2 regions of the Rhizobium sp. CB3171 genome follow, and region 1 is predicted to be linked to the other one. Evidence: riboswitches for the same ligand, from Rfam matches in the RefSeq annotation. Region 1 holds a riboswitch; the other holds the start of a gene.

What was found. A riboswitch is a leader RNA that binds a small molecule or an ion and turns the genes downstream of it on or off. The one in region 1 is predicted to bind S-adenosylmethionine.
Region 2: linked by a shared signal. The riboswitch ahead of QA648_RS00800 (O-succinylhomoserine sulfhydrylase) and the one ahead of metA (homoserine O-succinyltransferase) in region 1 are both predicted to bind S-adenosylmethionine.

Annotation. Positions count from the first base shown of each region.
Region 1 is NZ_CP121652.1:3,326,965-3,333,396, reverse strand. Features, by position in the region: gene QA648_RS16235 (GntR family transcriptional regulator) at 1-369, opposite strand, end outside; gene QA648_RS16230 (aldose epimerase family protein) at 490-1,515, opposite strand; gene QA648_RS16225 (VWA domain-containing protein) at 1,796-2,983, opposite strand; gene metA (homoserine O-succinyltransferase) at 2,986-3,912, opposite strand; SAM riboswitch at 3,961-4,038, opposite strand; gene QA648_RS16215 (NUDIX domain-containing protein) at 4,117-4,539, opposite strand; gene QA648_RS16210 (MoxR family ATPase) at 4,539-5,381, opposite strand; gene QA648_RS16205 (ABC transporter ATP-binding protein/permease) at 5,550-6,432, shown strand, end outside.
Region 2 is NZ_CP121652.1:159,671-166,102, reverse strand. Features, by position in the region: gene QA648_RS00820 (methyl-accepting chemotaxis protein) at 1-1,432, shown strand, start outside; gene QA648_RS00815 (acyltransferase) at 1,517-2,104, opposite strand; tRNA gene QA648_RS00810 (tRNA-Gly) at 2,309-2,382, opposite strand; gene QA648_RS00805 (2'-deoxycytidine 5'-triphosphate deaminase) at 2,441-3,535, opposite strand; SAM riboswitch at 3,608-3,686, shown strand; gene QA648_RS00800 (O-succinylhomoserine sulfhydrylase) at 3,730-4,914, shown strand; gene apaG (Co2+/Mg2+ efflux protein ApaG) at 5,241-5,633, shown strand; gene QA648_RS00790 (Hsp33 family molecular chaperone) at 5,710-6,432, opposite strand, start outside.

The DNA.
Region 1 (6,432 bases):
GCTGCGCGACAGGATCCTTGCCGCCGGCTCGCGGCCGCGCGAGCGCATATCGGCGGAGAAGGAGGAGAGGCGCCAGAGTGATTGTTCGATACGCTCGACGCGCTGCGACACGAAAGTACCGCTGCCATGGCGTGACTCGATCGCGCCGGAGGCCAGCAGATCGCGATAGGCGGTGCGGACCGTGACGCGGCCGACCTGCAATGCCTCGGCCAGATCGCGCTCGCCCGGCAGCGCTGCTCCCGATTTCAGCAGGCCTTCCTGGATGAGCCCGGTCAGCGCCTGCGCCAAGCGCTTGTACAACGGGCCGCTCATGGCCGCGTCGCGCAGGCCACGACTGTTCAATTCAGCGACTAAACTGGTTCTATCCATGGGTCCCTTATAGAACCTATTTAGAACCAATCTGCAAGGTGAATCTGATCTGCGGGCTAAAATTCAATCGGCTGGGCGCAGTGCGCCCGGCCGACAATTCCGTGATTGGGTACCTTCAGCTCAGTTCTTGGTGAAGATGTAATCCGTTTCCTGCCGCAGCACTTCGCCGGGACGAAGAACGGCGTTCGGGAAGCCCTCGTGGTTGATGGCATCCGGCCAGACCTGGGTTTCCAGGCAGAACCCTGCGAAGGGGCCGATCTTGCGGCCATCGTGGCCGGGAACGGGAACATCCAGCTTGAAGCCCGCATAGAACTGCACCCCGGGCTCGGTCGTGCGCACTTCCAGCGAGACGCCGGAATTGACGCTGCGCGCCAGCACCACCGAGCGCTTTGCGGTGCGTTCGGACGACAGGCAGAAATTATGGTCGTAGAGCGCCTGTTCGGCCCCATCGAAGCGCATCATCGGCGCCATTTCGCGGAAATCGAAGACAGTGTCGGCGACGGGACGCACTTCGCCCGTCGGCACCTGCTTTTCATCCGTCGGGGTATAGTGGTCGGCGGCGATCATGATGTCGTGGCCGAGCGCGTCGTCGTGGCCATCGAGGTTGAAATAGGCGTGCTGGCAGACATTGGCGAGCGTCGGCTGATCGGCCGTCGATTCATAGGTGACCGAGAATTCACCGTTGCCATGCACCCAATAGGTCGCCTGGATCGTGCAATTGCCAGGATAGCCGGCGCGGCCATCGGGATCGACGATCTTCAGCACGACGCGGTCGATGGCGTGTTCGACGATCGTCCAGTTGCGCTTGGCGGTGTTATCCTTGCCGCCATGCAGATGGGTGACGCCTTTTTCGTTGAGGTCGAGCTGATATTCCTTGCCGTCCAGCGTGAAATGGCCGGCGCCGATGCGGTTGGCGCAGCGGCCGGGCGTGGCGCCGAAATAGGAGGAATGGGCCGGATAATCGGCGAAGTCATCGAAGCCGAGCAGCAGGGACGGGCTATGGCCGTCCAGCCGCAGGTCCTGAATGACGGCGCCCCAGGTCATGATGTGAGCCGTCAGGCCGCCGCCGACGATCTTGACGCGATAGACCGTTTCTCCATCGGCCGTCGTCCCGAAAACTTCCCGCTCCAAATTGTCTTTCGTCATATCAGCTCATCCATTCCCATTGAAAATTCGAGGCCTGACCCTGCCCCCATTTGCGCCGGTCCGCAATCGGTCGATTGCGAAATTTAGGGGCGGCGGGTGGCCGATCAAGTGCCGCTCGGGTTTCTCCCAACGGCTTCGGAACAGGGAGACTGCGCCGGAAATGTGCAATGCGTACGACAGGCCGGCGAGGTGTTTTGTTCGGGTTTGCCGCGGTCTTGTGCCTAGCCATCGCCATCAAGCATGCATGATGAAGACAAGCAGGCAATCAATGTAGATTGTCTCAGCGGGACAGTTCCTTCGTCGCCCTCTCCAAACCACCAAGCGTCAGCGGGTACATCCGCTCCGCAAGCAGACGGCGGATGATTGAGATCGAGGTGGTATGGCTCCAATAGTTTTCGGGCACGGGATTGAGCCAGACGCATTTGCGGAAATGGCCGGTGATACGGCTGAGCCAGGCTTCGCCGGCCTCCCTGTTCCAATGTTCCACGGAGCCGCCCGGATGGGTGACCTCATAGGGGCTCATCGAGGCATCGCCGACGAAGACGACGCGATAGTCGGGACCGAAGGTGCGGATCAGGTCGGCCGTTGCGGTAATATCGGCGCGCCGGCGGCGATTGTCCTTCCATACGCCTTCGTAGAGGCAGTTGTGAAAATAGAAATATTCCATGTGCCGGAATTCGGCGCGGGCGGCGGAGAATAGTTCCTCGACCACACGGATATGATCATCCATCGAACCGCCGACATCGAAGAACATCAACAGTTTGACGGCATTGCGCCGCTCCGGCCGGGTCTGGACGTCGAGATAGCCGTGCTCTGCGGTGGAGCGGATCGTTCCGGAAAGATCGAGCTCTTCGGCAGCTCCTTCGCGCACCCAGCGGCGGAGCCGTTTCAGCGCCACTTTGATGTTGCGGGTGCCGAGTTCGACGCTGTCGTCGAGATTTTGAAACTCGCGCCGGTCCCAGACTTTCGCCGCCTTGCGGTGACGGGACGCGTCCTGGCCGATGCGCACGCCTTCGGGGTTATAGCCATAGGCGCCGAACGGCGACGTGCCCGCCGTACCGATCCATTTCGAGCCGCCCTGGTGCCGGCCCTTCTGTTCGGCAAGACGCTGACGCAGCGTCTCCATCAGCTTTTCGAAGCCGCCTAGCGCCTCGACCAGTTTCTTCTCCTCGTCTGTCAGATGTTTTTCGGCGAGTTTGCGCAGCCATTCCTCGGGGATCGCGACCTGCTCGGCCGGCGGCGCATCGCTGCCGACCGCCTCGACACCGCGGAAGTAATCGGCAAAGACCTGGTCGAAACGGTCGATGAAGCGCTCGTCCTTGATCAGCGCCGCACGGGCCAGATAGTAGAAGGCTTCGACGTCGTAATCGGCGATCCCTTCTTCCATCCCCTCCAGAAGCGACAGGAATTCCCGGAGCGTCACCGGAACCTTCGCTTCCTTCAGTTTCAGGAAGAAGGGAATGAACAAGTTCAGAACCTCTCTTGGCCGATCTCCTCGAGATCATAGGGCGTGGTCTGGTAGATCTCGTTGATCCAGTTGCCGAAGAACAGATGCGCATGGCTGCGCCAGCGGTTCTGCGGCGCGATTTCCGGGTCGTTATGCGGGAAATAATTGTGCGGCATCTTGATCGGCACGCCCGCGTTCACATCCCGAAAATATTCGTCCGCCAGCGAGGTGGAATCATACTCCACGTGATTGAACATGTAGAGCCGGTTGCAGGCCTGCTCGTGGACCAGACAGACGCCCATCTCGCTGGAGTCCATCAGGATCTGTAGCCCCGGCACCTTTTCGATGTCGGCACGGCGCACTTCCGTCCAGCGCGAGACCGGTATGGCGAAATCATCGGAGAAGCCGTTGAGATAGACCGAGGACGGCTTCAGGTTCTGGTGGCGATAGACGCCGAAGGCTTTTTCCTTCAGCGTATATTTCGGCACCCTATGGAAATGATAGGCAGCTGCCATCGCGCCCCAGCAGACGTTCAGCGTCGAGTGGACATTGGTCGCCGTCCAGTCGAAGATCTGCTGCATCTCGTCCCAGTAGGTGACCTCCTCATAATCCAGAAGCTCGATAGGCGCGCCGGTGATGATGAAGCCGTCGTATTTGCGGTGCTTCACCTCCTCCCAAGTCTGGTAGAAGGCGAGCAGATGCTCTTCCGATGTGTTCTTGGCCTTGTGGCCGCCGACGCGGATCAGCGAAAATTCCACCTGCAAGGGCGAGGCGCCGACAAGGCGCGCCATCTGCACTTCGGTCTTGATCTTGTTCGGCATGAGATTGAGAAGCCCGATCTGAAGGGGGCGGATATCCTGCCGGATCGCCACCGTTTCGGTCATCACCCGCACACCCTCGCTCTGGAGGGCTTCGAACGCGGGCAGCGTATCGGGAATCTTGATGGGCATCGTTATCACTCGACAAAAACAAAAAAACCGGCCGCGATAAGAATCGCTACCGGTCCGCACGCGGCCCTTTAGCGACTTTTTTAACGTGGCTGCAAGCCGGCCGGCCAAATCACCACGGGAGAAATTCAATAGACCTGCTGCCCCTGCGGGTCAATGGGCAAGCTTTTCCGGGAAAAGCGGGCGGTTGCGTATGTCGGTTGTCGCCTACAGATGACCAAGGAGCGCCTGCATGCCATAGCCGAGGCGTAGCCTGGCGTCCTCGATCGGCAGCCAGAAGAAACGGAAGCCAATCGGATCGCCGCCGCCGAACGGCGTCATTTCATAGTGAAGCCAGGTGGCGGGCGTCGTCTCGGAGATGCGGCAGCGGAAATAGTGCCGCTGATGATGGTGCTCGCGCCCATCCTTTTCGAACCGATAGTCATGAATGCCGAGCGGATGGAGTTCGTCCGGCGCAAAACCGGTTTCCTCCTCGAATTCGCGCGCCGCCGCCGTTGCGATGCCTTCGCCGGGTTCGACAGTGCCGCCGGGAACCTGGAGTTCGACGGCGGGAAAATCCGGCTCGTCGAATACCAGCAAATGCCGACCGCTCAGCGCGTAGATCAGGACCTTCACGGCATCCGGCTGCATCATTTCCCCTGCCCGCGCGCCATGAAGGCGAGGCGTTCGAAGAGATGGACATCCTGCTCGTTCTTCAGCAAAGCCCCATGCAGCTTTGGCAAGACGCTCTTCGCGTCGCCGCGCAGGGTAGCCGGATCGACGTCGTCGGCGACGAGGAGGCGAATCCAGTCGAGCGCTTCGGAGGTGGAGGGCTTCTTCTTCAGCCCCGGCACATCGCGGATCTCGAAAAATTGGGTGAGGGCCGCCCGCACCAGTGTCTGCTTGATGCCGGGATAGTGCACTTCGACGATGCGCGTCAGCGTTTCGGCGTCGGGGAAGCGGATATAATGGAAGAAGCAGCGGCGCAGGAAAGCATCCGGCAGCTCCTTTTCATTGTTCGAGGTGATGATGACGATCGGCCGGACGGCGGCGCGGATCGTTTCGCCGGTCTCATAGACATGGAACTCCATGCGGTCGAGTTCCTGCAGCAGATCGTTCGGGAATTCGATGTCGGCCTTGTCGATCTCATCGATCAGCAGCACGCATTTCTGCGAGGCCGTAAATGCCTGCCAGAGCTTGCCTTGGCGGATGTAGTTCCTGACGTCATTGACGCGCGCGTCGCCCAACTGGCTGTCGCGCAGGCGCGAGACGGCATCATACTCGTAAAGGCCCTGCTGCGCCTTCGTGGTCGATTTGACATTCCACTCGATGAGGTCGAGACCGAGGGCTGCGGCGACCTGACGAGCCAGTTCCGTCTTGCCCGTCCCAGGCTCGCCCTTCACCAAAAGCGGTCGTTCCAGCCGAATGGCGGCATTGACGGCGACCATCAGATCCTTGTCGGCGATATAGTCCGCGGTGCCCTGAAATTGCATTGGAAGGCTTTCATCAATCTTTCGGGCGCAAGCTATCCCTTGGCCTAATTCGGTTCAAGGCGTGAAACGGTGTATATACCGAACGTGATCGCGCTGATGTATCGCATGGATGGACATGTGAGCAGGTCATGATTAACTGAGGATTAAGTGCGTCGCAGGGAAGTGTTGATGGCAGTTGAAACGCAAGCCAAGCCGAATAACGAGGGAGCGGACCGGGTCGGATACGACTTCAGCGTTCTCTATCGGCTGCGCATGATGTTTTCCGCCTTTTGGAATTCGGCGGTACGCATCAAGATTATTTCTCTTACGATTGCTTTGTTCGCGATTATTCTTGTCACGGCCTATGTCCAGGTTCTGCTCAACAACTGGAATGCGCCGTTTTATGATTCGCTGGCGCGGCGCGATACGGGAGCGTTCTTCCATCAGCTCGGCGTCTTCGGCATTATTGCGGGCCTGCTTTTGGTGCTCAACGTCGTGCAGGCATGGCTCAATCAAATGACCGCGCTTTATATGCGCGAGGGCCTGGCGCGCGATCTCGTCGACCAGTGGCTGCAGGCCAAGCGCGCGCTTCGTCTGGCCTCCTCCGGCCTGATCGGCGTCAATCCGGACCAGCGGCTGCACGAGGATGCGCGTAATCTTGCCGAAAGCACGACGGGTCTTGCGATCGGTCTGGTGCAGGCGACCATCCTGCTCCTGAGCTTCATCGGCGTGCTCTGGGAGCTGTCCAGCGGCATGGTCTTCAATTTCAAGGGCATGAGCTTCTCCATTCCCGGCTATATGGTCTGGGCGGCAATCATCTATGCCGGCTCTGCCTCGTTCCTGAGCCAGCTCGTTGGCCGCCGGCTGGTGCGGCTGAATGCCGACCGCTATTCCAAGGAAGCCGAGCTGCGCTTTGCGCTGATGCATGCCAACGAGCATATGCCGGCGATCACCATTGCGGGCGGCGAGGAGAATGAGCGCCGGCGGATCAATCTCGATATCTCCGCCGTGCTTGCCGTCATCCGTCAGCTTGCCATTGCCAACACCAATCTCACCTGGGTTTCGGCCGGTT
Region 2 (6,432 bases), 800 kb from region 1:
CACTCTGACGCTTCTGGCCATGATCCTCGGCGTCTATGTCGCGCAGACTGGCATTGCGACGCCGCTGACGCGCCTGCATCGCCGCATGGTGACGCTTGCCAGCGGTGACACGACGAGCGAGATCGAAGGTCTCGACCGTCGCGACGAAATCGGTCAAATGGCCTCGGCAGTTTCGGTTTTCCGCGACAACGCCATCGAACGCGCCCGGCTGGAAGCGCAAGCCGAAGTCGACCGTAATCTCAGCGACAGCGAGCACGCCGAACGTGAAGCGCAGCAGGCGACCGAAGCCGCGTATCTGCAGCAGGCAGTGCAGGCGCTCGGCGACGGTCTGAAGCGCTTAGCGCAAGGTGATCTAATCACCCACATCAACACGCAGTTCGTCGCCCATCTCGATCAGCTACGGCAGGATTTCAACCATTCGCTCATCAAGCTGAACGAGGCCATGCAGGCGGTGGGTGCCAATGCACGCGCCATCAACGCCGGCGCCAACGAAATCCGCGGCTCCGCCGACGAGCTTTCCAAACGCACGGAACAACAGGCCGCCGCCGTCGAAGAAACGGCGGCCGCCCTCGAGCAGATCACCACTACGGTCAAGGACGCCGCCAAGCGGGCGGAGGAAGCAAGCCAGCTTGTCGCCCACACCCGCGCCGGCGCCGAACGGTCCGGCGAGATCGTCCGCAACGCCGTCAGCGCCATGCAGCAGATCGAGAAATCCTCGTCCGAGATCGGCAACATCATCGGCGTGATCGACGACATCGCCTTCCAGACGAATCTTCTCGCTCTGAACGCCGGCGTCGAAGCCGCTCGTGCCGGCGAAGCCGGCAAGGGCTTTGCGGTCGTCGCCCAGGAAGTGCGCGAACTGGCGCAGCGCTCGGCCAATGCCGCCAAGGAGATCAAATCGCTGATCACCGCATCCAGCACGCATGTGCAGACCGGCGTCAATCTCGTCGACGAGACCGGCAAGGCGCTCGACGTCATCGTCTCGGAAATGCAGGAGATCAACCGGCATGTGCACGCGATCGCAGAGGCCTCGCGCGAACAATCGGCCGGCCTGCAGGAGATCAACACCGCCGTCAACGCCATGGATCACGGCACGCAGCAGAACGCCGCCATGGTCGAGGAAAGCACCGCCGCCAGCCATAGCCTGGCAACAGAAGCCGCCTCGCTGACGGCCCTGCTTGGCCAGTTCCGCATGACCGGAACCGAAGGCAACTATGTTGCGGCCGCGGCCCCCTCGAACCACGCGCCGCGCGCCGTCACCCGCCCCGCGCCGCGGCCGGCGGTTGCTCCGGTTCGCGCCGTCGAGGGGACGAAGGCACGCCCGGCACCCTCCCCTGCCCGCGCGCTCGGCCAAAAACTGATGAGCGCCTTCGGCGGCAGCAGCCAGACAGTGGCGGCTCCCACGAAGGACGCGGATTGGACGGAGTTCTGAGCCCGCAACGCTGCTTGACGCAATAACGCGACACGAAAACAGGCGGGATGCTTCATCGCATCCCGCCTGTTTGTTTGAGGGAGCCTATCGGTCCGCTTTTCTTTTGGAGAGAGAAAACCGTTCGAAATCCGCATGTCTGACGCTGTCGGCTTCGCCCCGCCGCCTGATCAGCTTCGCGGGAGCGCCGACATAGACGCCATAGGGGATGGTTCTGCCCTTGACGACGGAATTGGCGCCGATGACGCAACCTTTGGATATATAAGAACCGCCGAGAATTTTCGCTCCGGCGCCGATCCAGACATCGTCTTCGATGACGACGGGCTTTTTGGTGACGCCCTGCATGCGAATGGGCTGTGTGGGATCATCGAAATTGTGGTCGAACGACACCACCATGGCGTGGGCGGCGATCCGCACGTCATTGCCGATCGTGATGCCGCCGCGTCCCAGCAGAATTGTATAGTCGTTGAGGGAGACATTCCGGCCGATATCGATGCTGCCGCGTTGGGCATCGATAACGATCCCCCTGCGCAGAAAGGCCTTTGGCCCGATGCTGACGCTGCCATCCTTCCAGATGATCGTCGCGCTGCGCGGCACTTTCGTGCGGCGGGAAATCCTCAATGCACCGCGCGCGAAGATCGCCCTCAATCTGTAAAGCAGCGCAACATTGAGCATCGGCATCCCTTCCAGTCGAGGGATGATTTTTGGCAGGAATATCTGGCATTAACCTGAATGAAGATGGGTATTGTTGTGGCGATGACGCCGGCGCCAGCCGTCGTCGAAAATCAGGCTTGTGCGCCCATCGCGTTCGGACCGGACAGGCAAGTGCGTAGGCGCTCGGTAAGGCCGTCTATAAATAGCTGTTTATGAAGGAAGAACTGGAGCGGGTGAAGGGAATCGAACCCTCGTATTCAGCTTGGGAAGCTGCTGCTCTACCATTGAGCTACACCCGCCTGACATTCAGAGATGTCCAACAGTTGGCGGCCTCTGTCAAGGCCGCCAAATAGGCGATCACAGCCGGAAGTGCTTCGACAGCTTGAGGCCCTGCGCCTGATAGTTGGAACCGAGGCCGGAGCCGTAGAGGCTGGAGGGCTGTTCCAGCATGTGCTCGTAGACCAGACGGCCGACGATCTGGCTGTCTTCGAGGATGAAGGGGACTTCGTGGCTGCGCACTTCCAGCACGGCGCGGCTGCCGCGACCGCCAGCGGGGGCGTGGCCGAAGCCGGGGTCGAAAAAGCCAGCGTAATGAACGCGGAATTCGCCGACCAGGGGATCGAAGGGCGTCATTTCTGCGGCATAATGCGGTGGCACATGGACCGCCTCACGCGAGACGAGGATATAGAACTCGTCCGGATCGAGGATCAGTTCGGTGCGGCCGCGGCTATAGAGCGGCTCCCAGAAATCGAAAATATCGTGCTGCGCCTTCTTGTCGACATCGACGACCGCGGTGTGGTGCTTGCCGCGATAACCGATCAGGCCTTCCTTGTCGCCGGCCAGATCGATCGAGAGCGCTATGCCGCCGCCGGTGACGTTCGGCTTCTTGCTGGCGACCAGCGTCTCGCTCTCGTGCAGCGCCAGCAATTCCGGCTCGGAGAGCATGGCCTGGCCGACGCGGAAACGGATCTGCGACAGGCGTGAGCCGCGACGAACGACGATCGGGAAGGTGCGCGGGCTGATTTCGAGATAGAGAGGGCCGGAATAGCCGGCCGGGATCTTGTCGAACTCCTGGGCGCGGTCGGTGATGACGCGGGTGAAGATATCGAGGCGGCCGGTCGAGCTTTTCGGATTGGCGGAGGCGGACATATCGGCCGGCAGGTCGAGCCGCTCCATCAGCGGCACGATGTAGACACAGCCGGTTTCCAACACCGCGCCCTCCGAGAGATCGACGACATGCAGCTTCAGCCGGTCGAGCTTGTCGGCGACAAGATGCGACGGGCCGGGCATGAAGCTGGCGCGGACACGGAAAGCATGGGCACTGAGCCTCAAGTCAAGGCTCGCCGGCTGGATCTGATCGACATCCAGTTCTTTTTCGCTCGTCAGCCGCCCCGCTTCGAAGAGCGCCGCAATTGCGCGATCGGCCAAAATTCCAGTAGTGCGAGCCATCATGCCTCTTCCATAATTTGCCGCAGACAAAACCAAACTCGGGGAATTGACGCAAGCGGTCAACGGCAGTATTGCAACTTATCCCGTGGTGATTTGGCCGGTCGGCTTGCAGCCACGTTAAACAAGTGGCTAAAAGGACCGGGGTTAAACCGGTCTGCTTTCGCGACCGGTTTTTTTGTTTTGAAAGTGGTGATGGCATGAGCAAGACTTGGCGCCCCGCAACCCAGCTCGTTCACGGCGGAACGCTCCGTTCGCAATTCGGCGAGACCTCCGAAGCAATCTATCTGACCCAGGGCTTCGTCTACGACACCTCGGAAGCCGCGGAAGCCCGTTTCAAGGGTGAGACGGATGGCTTCATCTACGCCCGCTACGGCAGCCCCACCAACGACATGTTCGAGAAGCGCATGTGCGCTCTTGAAGGTGCCGAAGATGCCCGCGCCACCGCTTCCGGCATGGCCGCCGTTTCCGCCGCCATCCTTTGCCAGTTGAAGGCTGGCGATCATATCGTCGCGGCCCGCGCCCTGTTCGGCTCCTGCCGCTGGGTGGTCGAGACGCTGGCGCCGAAATACGGCATCGAATGCACGCTGGTCGATGGCCGCTTCATCGAGAACTGGGAAAAGGCCATCCGACCGAATACCAAGGTGTTCTTCCTGGAAAGCCCGACCAACCCGACGCTGGAAGTCGTGGATATCGCCGCCGTCGCCAAGCTCGCCAACCAGATCGACGCCAAGGTCGTGGTCGACAACGTCTTCGCAACGCCGCTGTTCCAGAAGCCTCTGGAGCTCGGTGCGCACATCGTCGTCTATTCCGCGACCAAACACATCGACGGCCAGGGCCGCTCGCTCGGCGGCGTCATCCTCTCCGACAAGCAGTGGATCGACGAAAACCTGCACGATTATTTCCGCCACACCGGTCCGGCCATGTCGCCGTTCACTGCCTGGACGCTGCTGAAGGGCATCGAAACGCTCCCGCTGCGCGTCAAGCAGCAGACGCAGAATGCCGCCAAGGTCGCCGACTTCCTCGCGGAACAGAGCAAGGTCGGCAAGGTGATCTATCCCGGCCGCAAGGACCATCCGCAGGCAGACATCATCGCCAAGCAGATGACCGGCGGCTCGACGCTGGTGGCCTTCGAGCTGAAGGGCGGCAAGGAAGCGGCCTTCAAGCTGCAGAACGCGCTGGAGATCGTCAAGATTTCCAACAATCTCGGCGACTCCAAGAGCCTGATCACCCATCCCGCCACCACCACGCACAAGAACCTCACCGACGAAGCCCGTGCCGAACTCGGCATTTCGCCGGGAACGGTGCGCTTTTCCGCGGGGATCGAGGACAGCGAAGATCTGGTCGAGGATTTCGCCCGCGCTCTGGCACAAGTTTCCGCCTGACTATATCTACCCAAACCCGCCCGAATATTGTTCGGGCGGGCTTACACATCTCGAAAACGAACCGTGCGCCTATACTTTCGACCGCCGACAATTAACCTTTAGAGTTATTCCTAACATCTGAAAATCCGAATGGTTTAATCCGTCAAAGGCGTTTTCACCAATCCATTCCTTGACGGAACAGGTCGCTTTATAGGATACCCCTAAGTATCCCGCTTTCCGTGGGATCATAGAAAGCGGATAAGGTGCCCTAGACTTAAATGCTGGAGCGTCCTTTGTGCGTTCGTTTGAGCGCGCGACGTTTCGGAGTAGTGACCAAGGTGTCAGGCATGTATCGCGCACTAACACACGACATCGAAGTTGTTGTCGAACCCTTTTATCTGGAGGAGCAATCCGATCCGGAAGACGATCGTTACGTCTGGGGTTACCGCATCATCATTTCCAACCACTCGACCGTCACCGTGCGGCTGGTGACGCGCTATTGGCACATCACCGATCAGAACGGCATGGTGGATGAGGTGACCGGGCCGGGCGTCGTGGGCGAGCAGCCCAGGCTGCGGCCCGGCGATACCTATGAATATTCCTCAGGCTGCCCGCTCGACACGCCATCGGGCATGATGTTCGGCCACTATCAGATGGAGACGGATGACGGGAAGCTGTTTCACGTCAAGATCCCCGCCTTCTCGCTGGATACGCCCAACCTGCTGCGGACGCTGAACTGAAGCTCGCTGGAGCGGTCGGCCTTTCACGGCATCGCCTCACCGCTCCATTTTGCTCTTCGCACTTTCCTGAGATTGCTCAGGCGGCCGTCACCTCGGACACCTCGAAGCGATAGGTCGTCGAGCAGAACTCGCAGGTGACGGCGATTTCGCCGTTCTCCTGGCTCGCTTCGACCTCCTCGGCGGAGAACCCCCGCAACACACCCTTCAGCTTATCGCGCGAACAGGTGCAGCGGTCAAAAACTGCCTTGGGCTCATAAACGCGCACGCCGCGCTCATGGAAGAGACGGAACAGCAAACGCTCGGTACCGACCTGCGGATCGGTCAATTCGTCGGCGTCGATGGTCTCGACCAGCGAGCGGGCTTCCGCCCAGGCGTCATCCTCGACGTGTGCGCGCAGGCTGGTGTCGCCGTCGCCGCCGTGGAAGTCCGGCTGGCGCATGCGCTCCGGAGCTTCCGGCAGAAACTGCGCTACAAGGCCGCCCGCCCGCCAGCGATGGCGCGGCTTGCCGGCCTCATCGCGATCGAACAATTCGGCGGCCCCGAGGCGGACACGCGTCGGGATCTGTTCCGACTGGCGGAAATAGGTGCCGGCGATCTCCTCGAGCGACGCGCCGTCAAGCGCGACGATCCCCTGATAGGGCTGGCTGAAGCGACCCTGATCGATGGTGAAGGCGAGGACGCCCTTGCCAAGTAGTTGTTCCGGTTCGGTCTTGCCGGCAGCCACGGCCTTGGCCAGCGCCTCGTCATCGAAGCGGGCATAGGCGCGGACGTTCTCCGGCGTCGAGAAATCGGCGACCAG